4 regions of the Streptomyces sp. NPDC090499 genome follow, and region 2 is predicted to be linked to each of the others. Evidence: riboswitches for the same ligand, from Rfam matches in the RefSeq annotation. Region 2 holds a riboswitch; each other region holds the start of a gene.

What was found. Region 2 has a riboswitch for cobalamin ahead of ACIQVL_RS00375 (cobalamin biosynthesis protein). Riboswitches for the same ligand answer to the same signal wherever they lie in the genome.
Region 1: linked by a shared signal. The riboswitch ahead of ACIQVL_RS04010 (prenyltransferase/squalene oxidase repeat-containing protein) and the one ahead of ACIQVL_RS00375 (cobalamin biosynthesis protein) in region 2 are both predicted to bind cobalamin.
Region 3: linked by a shared signal. The riboswitch ahead of ACIQVL_RS29480 (CbtB-domain containing protein) and the one ahead of ACIQVL_RS00375 (cobalamin biosynthesis protein) in region 2 are both predicted to bind cobalamin.
Region 4: linked by a shared signal. The riboswitch ahead of ACIQVL_RS35360 (ribonucleoside-diphosphate reductase subunit alpha) and the one ahead of ACIQVL_RS00375 (cobalamin biosynthesis protein) in region 2 are both predicted to bind cobalamin.

What each region holds. Positions count from the first base shown of each region.
Region 1 covers NZ_JBIVXP010000001.1:857,227-860,518, forward strand. The annotation lists gene ACIQVL_RS03995 (hypothetical protein) at 1-399, shown strand, start outside; gene ACIQVL_RS04000 (antibiotic biosynthesis monooxygenase family protein) at 589-969, shown strand; gene ACIQVL_RS04005 (phosphotransferase) at 966-1,616, opposite strand; cobalamin riboswitch at 1,672-1,801, shown strand; gene ACIQVL_RS04010 (prenyltransferase/squalene oxidase repeat-containing protein) at 1,909-3,117, shown strand; gene ACIQVL_RS04015 (SCO2322 family protein) at 3,114-3,292, shown strand, end outside.
Region 2 covers NZ_JBIVXP010000001.1:70,340-73,631, forward strand. The annotation lists gene ACIQVL_RS00365 (anion permease) at 1-349, shown strand, start outside; gene ACIQVL_RS00370 (hypothetical protein) at 368-595, shown strand; cobalamin riboswitch at 738-878, shown strand; gene ACIQVL_RS00375 (cobalamin biosynthesis protein) at 991-1,968, shown strand; gene ACIQVL_RS00380 (cobyric acid synthase) at 1,965-3,292, shown strand, end outside.
Region 3 covers NZ_JBIVXP010000008.1:424,658-427,949, reverse strand. The annotation lists gene ACIQVL_RS29485 (CbtA family protein) at 254-1,009, opposite strand; gene ACIQVL_RS29480 (CbtB-domain containing protein) at 1,032-1,253, opposite strand; cobalamin riboswitch at 1,290-1,431, opposite strand; gene ACIQVL_RS29475 (enoyl-CoA hydratase/isomerase family protein) at 1,499-2,554, opposite strand; gene ACIQVL_RS29470 (hypothetical protein) at 2,749-3,195, opposite strand; gene ACIQVL_RS29465 (MerR family transcriptional regulator) at 3,286-3,292, shown strand, end outside.
Region 4 covers NZ_JBIVXP010000012.1:106,808-110,099, forward strand. The annotation lists gene ACIQVL_RS35350 (ATP-binding protein) at 1-185, opposite strand, end outside; gene ACIQVL_RS35355 (GNAT family N-acetyltransferase) at 351-905, shown strand; cobalamin riboswitch at 900-1,058, shown strand; gene ACIQVL_RS35360 (ribonucleoside-diphosphate reductase subunit alpha) at 1,158-3,292, shown strand, end outside.

The DNA.
Region 1 (3,292 bases), 790 kb from region 2:
GCCCCGCACCTCCCGGGCGACCTGATCCCGCTCCTCGTCAGACGGGCCACCGGCGTCGACCTCGCCCGTGCCGCGGCCGCCCTGGCCACCGGGGAGGTGCCCGACACGACGCCCACCCGGCAGCGGGCGGCCGCGATCCAGTTCGCGTACCCGGCCGCCACCGGCCGCCTCGACCGCCTGGACCTCTCCCCCGACGCCGCCCACGAATCCGGCGCCGACCGCATGCTCCTCACCCAGCACACCGGCAACCACGTCACCGCGGGCCCGTACGCCACCGACGCCGACCGGCTGGCCCTCTGGGTGGCGGTGGGCGAGACCCCGGACGCCTGCGACGACGCCCTGCGCCGCATGGCCCGCCACCTGTCGGCGGACATCGCACCGCTCGCGGACGCGGCCTGAACGCTGCGCTGGATGCGCCGCGATGTACCGGCTACCGGCTACCGCGGCGTCGTGGCCGGTGGTGCAGTTCCTTCCGCCGCCGACTTCGCCGGACCCGCTCGGCGGCTTTGGTCAAGAGTTCGATCCCGTGGGCGTCCCGTTCGGGAAAGTCGCTGGATCACCGGGCGCGCTCCGCCCTACGGTGCGGCCATGAGCGATCACCCCGAAGTGCCTGTCGTGCCCGTCGAGGCCTACGAACCCCCTTATTACGTGGCCGTCTTCACCTCGGTGCGGACCCGGGACCAGAGCGGCTACGGCGAGACCAACGCACGTATGGAGGACCTGGTGAAGGACATCCCCGGGTACCTGGGGATGGACCACGCGCAGACCCCCGGCGGGCTGGGCATCACCGTCGGGTACTTCCGCGACGCCGACGCGCTCACGCGGTGGCGGACGGACACCGAGCACCGCGCGGCGCAGCGGCGCGGGCGGGCCGAGTGGTACGAGAGCTACACCCTGCATGTGGCGAAGGTGGAGCGGAGCCACGGTTTCACCCGGGGGCGGTCCGCAGAGGCGGCGGCAGAGCTCTAGAAGGCGATCGACCGTATCAACTGCCCCGCCGCGCCGAGCACTTCGACCTCCGCCCGGCTCATCGTCGGATTGGCCGCCCGTCGGCGCAGGGCCTCCGTCAGTCCGTCCTCGGTCAGTTCGACGGCACCGGCGAGCAGTGCCGTCAGCAGGTCACGGGCCAACGGGTACGCGCCGAGGGCCACCTGGGCGAGGATCACCGCCGACATGCCCCAGTCGAGTGCGGGCGGCCCGTCCTCGGCGTTGGTCCAGTCGATGACCCGGGGACCGTCGGGGGTCAGGATCACGTTGTCCGGATGCAGGTCGAGGTGGAGGACCCGGGCGCCGGGGTCGGCCGGGTCCCGGCCGGGCACGGCGTGCAGCCGCCGCAGCAGCGAGGCGAGCAGCGCACCGCCCTCCGCCGGGCCCGTCTCCCCCGCCAGCAGCGCCGCCAGCATGGTCGGTCCGGACAGCCGCTCCATGACCAGTCCGGTACGGGACGCGGCGGGCCGCACCCGGGGCGCCGGGTACCCGTGCTCCCGTACGTACGCCATCACCGCGCCCTCGGCGGCCGCGTCACCCCGGCCGTCCCGGTCCCGGCGCAGCACCCACGCCTCGTCGATCTCGTACACGTCGGCCGAACGCCCCGCCCCGAGCAGTCTCCCCGTCATGGCACGACCATAACGAGACGGTCCCTGCACAGCCCCCTCTCAGCTTCCCCCCGGGCGGCCGGTAGGGTAGCCGGGTCGTCATCACCCGTACGGGGGGAAGCCGGTGCAATTCCGGCGCTGACCCGCAACCGTGAGCCACCAGCAGTGGCGAGCCGGACCACCGCGCCCGGGACGTTGATCGGCTCACGTGCGCCGGCGCCCGTCGTCGCACGGCACCGTCGAGGTTTACGGAGCCGAGCCGCCGGGGTCTCCCGTGCTGCCCGGCTCCCCGCAGGGAGAGGCACCGCCGACCATGACCGTCCTCCGCCGCACCGCCGGAGTGCTGGCCGCCACCGCCGTCATCGGTGCCGCCATGCCCGCGACGACCGCGCTGGCCGCCGGCACCCCGTCGCCGTCCGCGTCGACGGTGCTCCCGTCGGGGCTGTACGGCGGTTCGGACCCGAAGTTCGACGGCGTCTGGCGCCAGTCGCTCGCCCTGCTGGCCCAGCGTGCGGTGGGGGTGACCCCGGCCGCGAAGGCGGTGGACTGGCTGGCCGGGCAGCAGTGCGCGAACGGCGCGTTCGCCGCGTTCCGCGCCGAGCCGACGGCGGCCTGTGACACCAAGGTGACGGTGGACACGAACAGCACGGCCGCCGCCGTACAGGCGCTGAAGGCGGTCGGCGGGCACGACGGCGCCGCAGGCAAGGCCGTGACCTGGCTGAAGTCGGTGCAGAACAAGGACGGCGGCTGGGGCTACACCCCGGGCTCGCCCAGTGACACCAACTCCACCGGCGTGGTCGCCGGCGCGCTCGCTGCGGCCGGCGCGGGTGCGGACAGGTCGCCGTACGACCTCTTCGCCAAGTGGTCCGTCCCCTGCGGCCGGGACGGCGGCGGTGCCCTCGCCTACCAGCCGGACAAGCAGGGGAAGCTGACCGCGAACGCGGACGCGACCGCGGCCGGGGTGCTCGGGGCCCTCGGCAAGGGGTTCGTGACGACGGCCGGCAAGGCCCCGGCGAAGGGGCCCGCCTGCGCGGCGGGCTCCGGCACGACGCTCACGCGGGAGGAGGTGGCCCGCAACGGCGCCGCGTACCTGGCGGACGCCATGTCCGGCAGCGGCCATCTCGTCTCCGCGCTCGCCGGTGCCGCGCCCCAGCCGGACTACGGCAACACCGCCGACGCGGTCGTCGCCCTGGCCGCGCAGGGCTGGACGGGGCAGGCGAGGAAGCCGTACGCCTGGCTGGAGGCGCACGCCGCGCCGTGGGCGGAGCAGAGCGGGCCCGCGGCCTACGCCGAACTGATCCTCGCCGCGCACGCGATGGGCGCGGACCCGCGTGACTTCGGCGGCACGAACCTGGTGACGGCGCTGAACGCGACGGGACCGGCCCCGCGGGCGGCTGCCGCGAAGCACGCCGAGGAGAAGAAGTCGGGCAACAGCGTGTGGTGGATCGTCGGCACCGGGCTCGTCGCCGGTATCGGCATCGGTTTCCTGTTCAGCGGCCGCCGGAAGCAGCAGCAGCCGTGACCGCGGTCCGCCGTGCGGGGCTGCTGTTCCTGGCCGCGCTGACGCTGTGCGCGACGGCCGCCGCCGGGCCGGCGGCGGCCACCGGCTACCGGTACTGGTCCTTCTGGGAGCGGGACGGCGCGCACTGGACGTACGCCACGCAGGGCCCCTCGACCGCGCAGCCCGCCGACGGTTC
Region 2 (3,292 bases):
CACCGCGACCCGCATGATGGTCGCCTGGGTGCTCACCCTCCCGGCCGCCGCGGTGGTCGGCGCGCTCGCCGAGTCCGTGACGGACCTCGGCGACTGGGGCACGGCGGTCGTCGCCGTCTTCCTCGTGGCCTCCAGCGCCGCGATCTGGAAGCTCTCCCGCCGCGAGGTCGTGGACAGCAGCAACGTCGTCGCCGCCGAGGAGCCGGCCGGCGTGGTGACCACGGCGATCGCCGCCGTGACCCCGCCGCCCGCGGGCCCGGTCCCGGTGACGGACGACCTGACCGCCACCATCCCCGCCCCTGCCTCCGCCCCGGCCGCCACCGCGACCGACCCGGCCGCCACCGTCTGACCCCGAGGAAGAACCGACATGAACATCGACTGGGCAGCCATCGGCTCCGTCTTCGGCGTCAGCCTCGTGGCCACGGTGGGCCTGGTGGCCCTCTTCACCCTCGGCGTCAAGGGCCTCTCCGCCCGTGAACGCGCCACCGCCCAGGGCGACTCCGCGGCCCTGGCCGTGACGGCCGCCTGGCTCTGCTTCGCCGCCTGCGCGGCCGCCGTGGCGTACGGCATCCACCTGATCGTGGCGAAGGCCTGAGCCGGGAAGTCCTCGCCGGCACCGGGAAGGCTCCTCTCCGTCCGCACGGAGAGGAGCCTTCCGCATACCCCACAGGCCCCGCCGGACACCCGGTGTGGGCCTTCCCACACACTCCCCTCGCAGGTCAAAGGCAAGTTGACGGGTCTTCCGGGGGCGTGGTGGACTTCCGGAGCCATGTACGGCGGCAAGGGAGGAAGCCGGTGTGAATCCGGCGCGGTCCCGCCACTGTCACCGGGGTACCTGTCCCCGGAAGCCAGGAACTCCCACCGCCGGTCTCGTCGAACCAGGGCGCGGACACCCTGAGTGAGGACATAACGCCATGCGCGGCTGCCGATCGAGGTCGAGTACCCGGCCCGTTCCCGACCCCGTCGCCGACCCCGCGGCCGGCTGAGCCGATGGGTGCCGACCGCGTCTTCGCGTACGGCGCCGCCGCCGGCCTTCTCGGTGATCTGCTGCTCGGCGATCCGCGCCGCGGGCATCCGGTAGCCGTCTTCGGACGGGCGGCCGGGGCCGTGGAGCGGGTGCTGTGGCGGGACCACCGCGGGTGGGGCGCGCTGCACACCGCCGTCTGTGCCGGGGGCGCCGTGGCGCTGGGTGCCGCGGCGCAGCGGGTCGTACGGCCGTCCGCCGTCGCGTCCGTGACGCTCACCGCGGCCGCCACCTGGGCCGTCGTCGGAGGCACTTCGCTCTCCCGTGAGGCCCGGACCATCGGGCGGGCCCTGCAGACGGGTGACGTCGAGGCGGCCCGTGCCCGGCTGCCGCATCTGTGCGGACGGGATCCGCAGGCCCTGGACGCCGACGGGATCGCCCGTGCGGTCGTGGAGTCCGTCGCCGAGAACACCAGCGACGCGGTCGTGGGCGCGCTGGTGTGGGGAGCCGTGGGGGGCGTCCCCGGGCTGCTGGGGTTCCGGGCCGTCAACACCCTGGACGCCATGGTGGGGCACAAGTCGGCCCGGTACCGGCGGTACGGGTGGGCTTCGGCGCGCCTGGACGACGTGGCCGGGTGGCCGGGGGCGCGGCTCACCGCCGTACTGGCCGCGGCGGCCGGGGACGACCGGCGGGGGGCCGTGCGAGCCTGGCGGGCCGACGCGGCGAAGCATCCGAGTCCCAACGCGGGGCCCGTGGAGGCGTCGTTCGCGGGGGCGTTGGGGGTGCGGCTCGGGGGGACGCTGTCGTACGGAGGGCGGGTCGAGCACCGGCCGGTGCTGAACGGGGAGGGGCGGGCCGTGGAGGTCGCGGACATCGAGCGGGCGGTGCGGTTGTCGCGGCGGGTGGGGTGGCTGGCGTTGGGCGTGGGTGCGGCGGGGGCGCTGCTGCGGGGGACGCTTTCACGGCGCCCGGCACCGAAGTCACCGGCCGGAGGCCGCTCATGAACAACGGAGGCCTCCTCGTCGCCGGTACCACCTCCGACGCCGGGAAAAGTGTCGTCACCGCCGGTATCTGCCGGTGGCTGGTGCGGCAGGGCGTGAAGGTGGCGCCGTTCAAGGCGCAGAACATGTCCCTCAACTCCTTTGTCACGCGCGAGGGTGCCGAGATCGGGCGGGCGCAGGCCATGCAGGCGCAGGCCTGCCGGGTGGAACCGACCGCGCAGATGAACCCGGTGCTGCTCAAGCCCGGTGGTGAGCAGAGCAGTCAGGTGGTGCTGCTCGGCAAGCCCGTCGGCGAGCTGAGCGCGCGCGGGTATCACGGCGGGCGGCAGCAGAGGCTGCTCGGGACCGTCCTCGACTGTCTCGCCGAGTTGCGGGGCACGTATGACGCGGTGATCTGTGAGGGGGCCGGCAGTCCGGCGGAGATCAACCTGCGCCGGACCGACATCGTGAACATGGGGATAGCGCGGAACGCCGGGCTGCCCGTGCTCGTGGTCGGCGACATCGACCGCGGGGGCGTCTTCGCCTCCTTCTTCGGGACCGTCGCGCTGCTCTCGCCGGAGGACCAGGCCCTCGTCGCCGGGTTCCTCGTCAACAAGTTCCGCGGGGACGTCTCCCTGCTGGAGCCGGGCCTCGACATGCTGTACGGGCTCACCGGGCGGCGGACGTACGGTGTCCTGCCCTTCCGGCACGGGCTCGGCATCGACGAGGAGGACGGGATGGGGGTCCCCCCGCGCGAGCGAAGCCGAGCGTGGGGGAGGGTCTCTCTGCGCGGGACCGTGCGCGAGTCGAACACCGCCCCGCCCGTGGGCGACGACGTGCTGCGGGTCGCCGTCTGCGCCATCCCTCTGATGTCCAACTTCACGGACGTGGACGCGCTGGCCGCCGAACCGGGCGTCGTGGTGCGGTTCGTGGACCGGCCGGAGGAGCTGGCCGACGCCGACCTCGTCATCGTCCCCGGCACCCGCGGGACGGTCCGGGCGCTGGAGTGGCTGCACGAGCGGGGGCTCGCGGAGGCGCTCCGAAGGCGCGCTGCCGAGGGGCGGCCCGTGCTCGGGATCTGCGGTGGCTTCCAGATCCTCGGGGAGCACATCGAGGACGAGGTCGAGAGCCGCAAGGGGGCCGTCGACGGGCTCGGGGTGCTGCCCGTGCGGGTCCGGTTCGCCCGGGAGAAGACGCTCACCCGGCCCGTCGGGGAGGCCTTCGGCGAGCGGGTCGAGGGGTACGAGATCCATCACGGGGTCGGCGAGGTGACCGGGGGCGAGCCCTTCCTGGACGGCTGCCGGGTCGGGCAGACCTGGGGCACGCACTGGCACGGCTCCCTGGAGTC
Region 3 (3,292 bases), on a different contig from region 2:
CTTCCTCCGCAGTCGTTGATCGATCGCTCGCCGCCCATCTTTCCTTGTCAGCGGTCGCGAACGCGAGTGCGGCACCGGCCGCGCGCCGAAGACACGGCGGGTTCACGGCGGGTTCACAGCAGACGTACCGCGGCGGGCGGGCGCTGTTCGCAGAGGCCCGCCGGCCGGCCGGGGCGGGGTCGAACGAACGCGAGAGGGCCCCCGGACGGATCCGGTGGGCCCTCTCGTGTCGTGCGGTGTGGCGTGGTGCCGGTCAGTGCGGAGCGGGCACCGTGCGCGCGGCGGCCGGGGCCTTCGCGGGCTTCGGATTGAGGACGCGCTCGGCCAACTCGCCGAACAGCAGGCCGAATCCGACCCACATCACCACCTGGATGGCGAGCGCCGAGAGCCGGAACCGCCACAGCAGGGTGGCCGGGAAGTCCGCGGGCACCTCGTTGATGACCGGCAGGAACTGGTAGGCGAGCCCGATGACGACGGCGAACGCGGCCACCGCGAGGACGGCCGACCACCAGGTGCCCAGCCGCGGCTGGAGCCGCTTGCCGAGGATGGTGGCGGCGACCGCGAGGAGCACGCTGAGCAGCATCATCAGGAAGTACAGCGTGGTCCGCTTGCCGATGGTGTCCGGGTCGCCCACCGACGGCGGGTTGGCCGGGTACTTCAGGAACGGCACCACGTACACGGCGACCAGGGCGCAGCCGGACAGCAGCAGCGCCGTGGCCCGCGGCGAGAACCGGCCGACGCGGCCGAGGGCGAAGCAGTAGGCGAGCGCGGCGATGCCGCCGAAGGCGACCCCGTAGACGAGGACCCCGGTGGCGAGGCCGGCGGTGGACTGCAGGGAGCGGGAGACGACCTCCATCTCGTGCTCGTGCGAGTGGGCGTCCTCGAAGCCGATCGCCTTGTCGACGTTCGGCTCACCGAGTACGTAGGCGACGACGAGGGCGAGCAGGCCGGCGGCCAGGCCGGCGAGCATGCCCCGCACCAGGAGGTTGCGGACCGTTGCGGAGTTCATGGGTGGTACGGCGCCCCTCGCGTCAGTGGCAGGGGAAGCCGAGCAGGTGGCGGGCGTCGTGCACCCACTCGTGGACGTCCGTGCCGCTGAACACGGAGGTGGCACCTTGTTCGGCGCCGACGAAGTAGAGCAGGATCAGCATCAGGATGCCGAAGAAGACCGCCCAGGGAGCTATCGCGGACAGCGGCAGCTTGGCGGGAACGGCGGGGGTGTTGGCTGTCGGCGGAGCGACGGTCTGCGCCATGGCAGGACCTCCTCTGGGAGTTCGCGTCCCAACTCGGTGGTGCACAGGACGACGGCCACGGGTCTGACTCACGAGCAGCTGTGGGGCTCTCGCATACAGTGGCGCGACCGTTCCGGATTCCCACCGGGTTCCGTCTCGCCGTCGTCGATATCGGACAGACCGTACCGCGTGTCAGGAGCACGGCCAAGACCGCACCATCAGGCGTGATCTTCGTCTCGCGCCTGATGGGCGGCCGTTCGAGCGGGTCAGCCGGGTGCGGCGAGGCCCAGTTCGCGCTCGCCGAGCGGGGCGAAGAAGCGCTCGACGTCGGCGTCGGTGACGTCGGCGAGGGTGGCCGGGGACCAGTGCGGGGTGCGGTCCTTGTCGACGACCTGGGCGCGGATGCCCTCCACCAGGTCATGGGTCGTCAGGGTCGCGCAGGACACGCGGTACTCCTGGTCCAGGACCCTTTCCAGAGAGCCGAGTTCGCGGGCCCGGCGCAGCGCCGCCAGCGTGACCTTCAGGGCGGTGGGCGACCTGGTGAGCAGGGTGTCCGCCGCTTCCTTCGCCGCCGGGTCGCCGTGCGCGTGCAGCCGCTGGACGATCTCCTCGACGGTGCCGGCCGCGTAGCAGGCGTCGATCCACGCCCGGTGTCCGGCCAACTCCCCGTCGGGAGCCTGCCGTACCCGCCGGGCGAGTGCCTCGGGCACGGGCAGGGTGGCAAGGTCGGCGACGAACGCGGGGATCGAGCCGGACGGCATGCAGTGGTCGGCGAGTCCGCAGAGCACGGCGTCGGCGGCACCGATCGCGGCGCCCGTCAGGGCGAGGTGGGTGCCGAGTTCGCCGGGGGCGCGGCCGAGCAGGTACGTGCCGCCGACGTCGGGCACGAATCCGATCCCGGTCTCCGGCATGGCGATCCGCGACCGCTCGGTGGCGATCCGGACGCTGCCGTGTGCCGAGACGCCGACCCCGCCGCCCATCACGATGCCGTCCATGAGCGCGACGTACGGCTTGGGGTACCGGGCGATGCGGGCGTTGAGCCGGTACTCGTCCCGCCAGAACGCGGCCGCGGCCGAGCCGTCGCCGTCCCGGGCGTCGTCGTGGACGGCGCGGATGTCCCCGCCCGCGCACAGGCCGCGCTCCCCCGCGCCGGTGATGACGACGGTCCGGACGGCCGGGTCCTGCTCCCACTCCGTGAGCGCCTCGTCGATGCGGCGCACCATGGCGTGGGACAGGGCGTTGATGGCCTTCGGCCGGTTGAGCGTGAGGTGCGCGGCCCGTCCGTCGACGTGCAGCAGGACGTGTTCGTCGGCGCCGGTCATCCGGACACCTCCGCCGGGCCGCCGGTCACGATGAGGCGCATGTTCTCGTCGGTTCCTTCCGGGATCGGGTGGACGCGTGGGTCGGGGACGATCTTCTCCCGGCCGTCGTGTCCGCGGCACACCGACCCGTCGAAGGGCGCCCCGGGCCTCGGTCGCGCCGGCCGGCGGCCGCCGGCCGAGATCGGCGGCCGCGCTCAGGTCCGGCAGCTGCGCGGCATCGGCCACCGCCGGGTCCACCACCCCGGCCACAGCTGGGCGAGACCGAAGGCCGCCTCCACCACGAGGAAGGGCCACAGCAGGCGCGGCGCGCCGTGGCCCAGCGCGTACGCCTGCCAGGCGGTGAACAGGCTCCGGGCGGCTCCGTCGAACAACCCGTGCAGCGGCTGCGGCCCGACGATCCGCAGAACTGCCCAGACCACCACGACCGAGCCCATCAGGTTCGCGTAGAGGGTCTGCATGGGGTCCAACGCGGGCAGGACGCCCAGTCCGAACGCCCCACCCGCCGACGACAGGGCGTCATGGACCAGGGCATAGGTCCAGGGTGTGGCGAATCCCGCGGTGACGACGAGGTCGTACCAGGCGCTCGCGCGTACGACCCGGAGGTAGGCGCGGTGTGCGGGGGCGGCGGACGGACGGCTCACGGCGAGGCTCCTGCTGATCGAGTGGCAGCGGCGGCCTCACGCTGGACAGTGGAGTACGGTCCAAGGTCAAGTGCGAGTGGGGGGAAGGTCGTGCGTA
Region 4 (3,292 bases), on a different contig from region 2:
ACCCACCGGTGCCACTTCCTGGGACGGGTGGCGCCGCGGTGGGCCTCCATACGGATCGTCAGGGCGTGCCAGCGGCCCACGAGACCGGCTCCGACCCGGTTGCCCGCGCGTCGCAGGCCCAGTGTCGCCATCGGCGCGTCGCGGGGTAGCTCCTTGCCGGGCGGGTGACGGACGACCCTTGTCATGGTGCCTTCTCCTTGCGCGTCCCAGGAGTGGTTCTCGGAACGGAGGGCCCCCGCAGGCACCGGCACCTCCTTCCATGGAAGCACTCCCGGCACAGCCCGCAACCCGGGCGCCCCACCGGGGAAAACGGGAGGTTCCCGCGTGCGGGAGTCCGGCAGACTCGCACCATGGACATCACGATCCGGCCCGTGGATCCCACCGAACACGCCGCACTCGGCGAGCTCACCGCCGAGGCCTACCTCCGGGACGGGCTCCTCGACTACGGCGAGGACGACGCGTACCTGCCCGTGCTGAAGGACGTGGCGAGCCGGGCGGCCGCCGCCGAGGTGCTCGTGGCGGTGGACGGCGAAAGACTCCTCGGCGGCGTCACCTTCGTCCCCGGCCCCGGCCCGATCACCGACATCGCCCGCCCCGGCGAGGCCGAGATCAGGGCGCTCGCGGTCGCACACGAGGCCCGCGGCCGAGGCGCCGGCGAGACTCTCGTCCGCGCCTGCGTCGACCGCGCCCGGGCCACGGACGGCTGCACGGCCGTCGTCCTGTCGAGCCAGCGCGGCATGCACACCGCCCACCGGCTCTACGAGCGCCTCGGCTTCGTCCGCACACCGGAGCGCGACTGGAATCCCGTGCCGCACCTGGACGACATCACTCTCCTCACCTACGAGCTGACGCTCCGACACCTCCGCGACACAACATCTGGGGGTGACACGACAGCCCGGCACTAGATGTATGCTCATGCTCGCTGTCGCCGCAGGGGAATCCGGTGCGAATCCGGAACTGTCCCGCAACGGTGTGCTTGTGCATGTTCGTGCACAGGAGTCAGTCCGAGGACCTGCCGACAGCACGCCCGGCCACCCGGTTCGGGCGTTCTGACGTCCGGGCCTCGTGGAGTGGGCCGGGGTCTCGACGCGTGCCCGCGCGCTCGTGCTGCCCGCTGCCCTCCGCCAGGCCCCGTGCCCAGCGAGGGAGAGCCCCACGTGACCATCGCGCCAGCCGACCCGGCTTCGGCGACCATCTCCGTGGAATCCGTGGAATCCGTGGAAGAGGACGGTCCCGGTACCGCGTTGCTGCGGACCCTGACCGAGCTGACCGCCGACCTCCCCGACGCCGACCCCGGCCGGGTCGCCGCCGCCGCGTTGCGCGGCCGGTCCGCGCGGGCCGACGCGTCGGAACTGCGCGAGCTGGCCACCGAGGCCGCCGCCGGTCTGATCTCGGAGGACCCCGCCTACTCGCGGCTGGCCGCACGTCTGCTCACCGTCTCCATCCGCGCCGAGGCCGCCTCGCAGGGCGTGACGTCCTTCACCGAGTCCGTCGCGGTGGGGCACCGCGAGGGCCTCATCGCCGACCGGACCGCCGAGTTCGTCCGGCTGCACACGGCCCGCCTCGACGCGCTGGTCGACCCGGCCGCCGACGACCGCTTCGGCTACTTCGGCCTGCGCACGCTGCACAGCCGCTATCTGCTCCGGCACCCGATCACCCGCCGCGTGATCGAGACGCCCCAGCACTTCATGCTCCGGGTCGCCGCCGGTCTCGCCGAGGACGACACCGCGCGGTCGGTCGACGAGGTCGCCGCGCTCTACGGGCTCATGAGCCGCCTCGACTACCTCCCGTCCTCCCCCACCCTCTTCAACTCCGGCACCCGGCACCCCCAGATGTCGTCCTGCTACCTCCTCGACTCCCCGAAGGACGAGCTGGACTCGATCTACGACCGCTACCACCAGGTCGCCCGGCTCTCCAAGCACGCCGGCGGCATCGGTCTGTCGTACTCCCGCATCCGCAGCCGGGGTTCGCTGATCCGCGGCACCAACGGGCACTCCAACGGCATCGTGCCGTTCCTGAAGACGCTGGACGCCTCGGTCGCCGCCGTGAACCAGGGCGGCCGGCGCAAGGGCGCGGCCGCGGTCTACCTGGAGACCTGGCACTCCGACATCGAGGAGTTCCTGGAGCTGCGCGACAACACCGGTGAGGACGCCCGCCGTACCCACAACCTGAACCTCGCGCACTGGGTCCCGGACGAGTTCATGCGCCGGGTGAACGCCGACGAGCAGTGGTCGCTGTTCTCCCCGGCCGACGTGCCGGAGCTGGTGGACCTGTGGGGCGAGGAGTTCGACGCGGCCTACCGGAAGGCCGAGGCCGCGGGACTGGCCCGCAAGGCCGTCCCGGCACGTGACCTGTACGGCCGGATGATGCGGACCCTCGCGCAGACCGGCAACGGCTGGATGACCTTCAAGGACGCGGCCAACCGGACCGCCAACCAGACGGCCGTCCCCGGCCATGTCATCCACTCCTCCAACCTCTGCACGGAGATCCTGGAGGTCACGGACGACGGCGAGACGGCCGTCTGCAACCTGGGGTCCGTGAACCTCGGTGCGTTCGTGGACACGGCGACCGGTGACATCGACTGGGACCGCCTCGACGAGACCGTCCGCACCGCCGTCACCTTCCTCGACCGGGTCGTCGACATCAACTTCTACCCGACCGAGCAGGCCGGCCGGTCCAACGCCAAGTGGCGGCCGGTCGGGCTGGGCGCCATGGGGCTCCAGGACGTCTTCTTCAAGCTGCGGCTGCCCTTCGACTCCGCCGGGGCGAAGGCGCTGTCCACCCGGATCGCCGAGCGGATCATGCTCGCCGCGTACGAGGCCTCCGCCGACCTCGCCGAGCGCAGCGGCCCGCTGCCGGCCTGGGAGAAGACCCGCACCGCACAGGGTGTGCTGCACCCCGACCACTACGGCGTCGAGTTCACCTGGCCGGAGCGCTGGGCCGCGCTGCGCGCGCGGATCGCGACGACCGGCCTGCGCAACAGCCTGCTCCTCGCCATCGCGCCCACCGCCACCATCGCCTCCATCGCGGGCGTCTACGAGTGCATCGAGCCGCAGGTCTCGAACCTCTTCAAGCGCGAGACGCTGTCCGGTGAGTTCCTCCAGGTCAACTCCTACCTGGTGCAGGACCTCAAGGACCTCGGCGTCTGGGACGCCCGCACCCGCGAGGCGCTGCGCGAGGCCAGCGGCTCGGTGCAGGACTTCGTCTGGATCCCCGAGGAGGTGCGCGACCTCTACCGCACCGCCTGGGAGATCCCGCAGCGCGGCCTGATCGACATGGCCGCCGCCCGCAC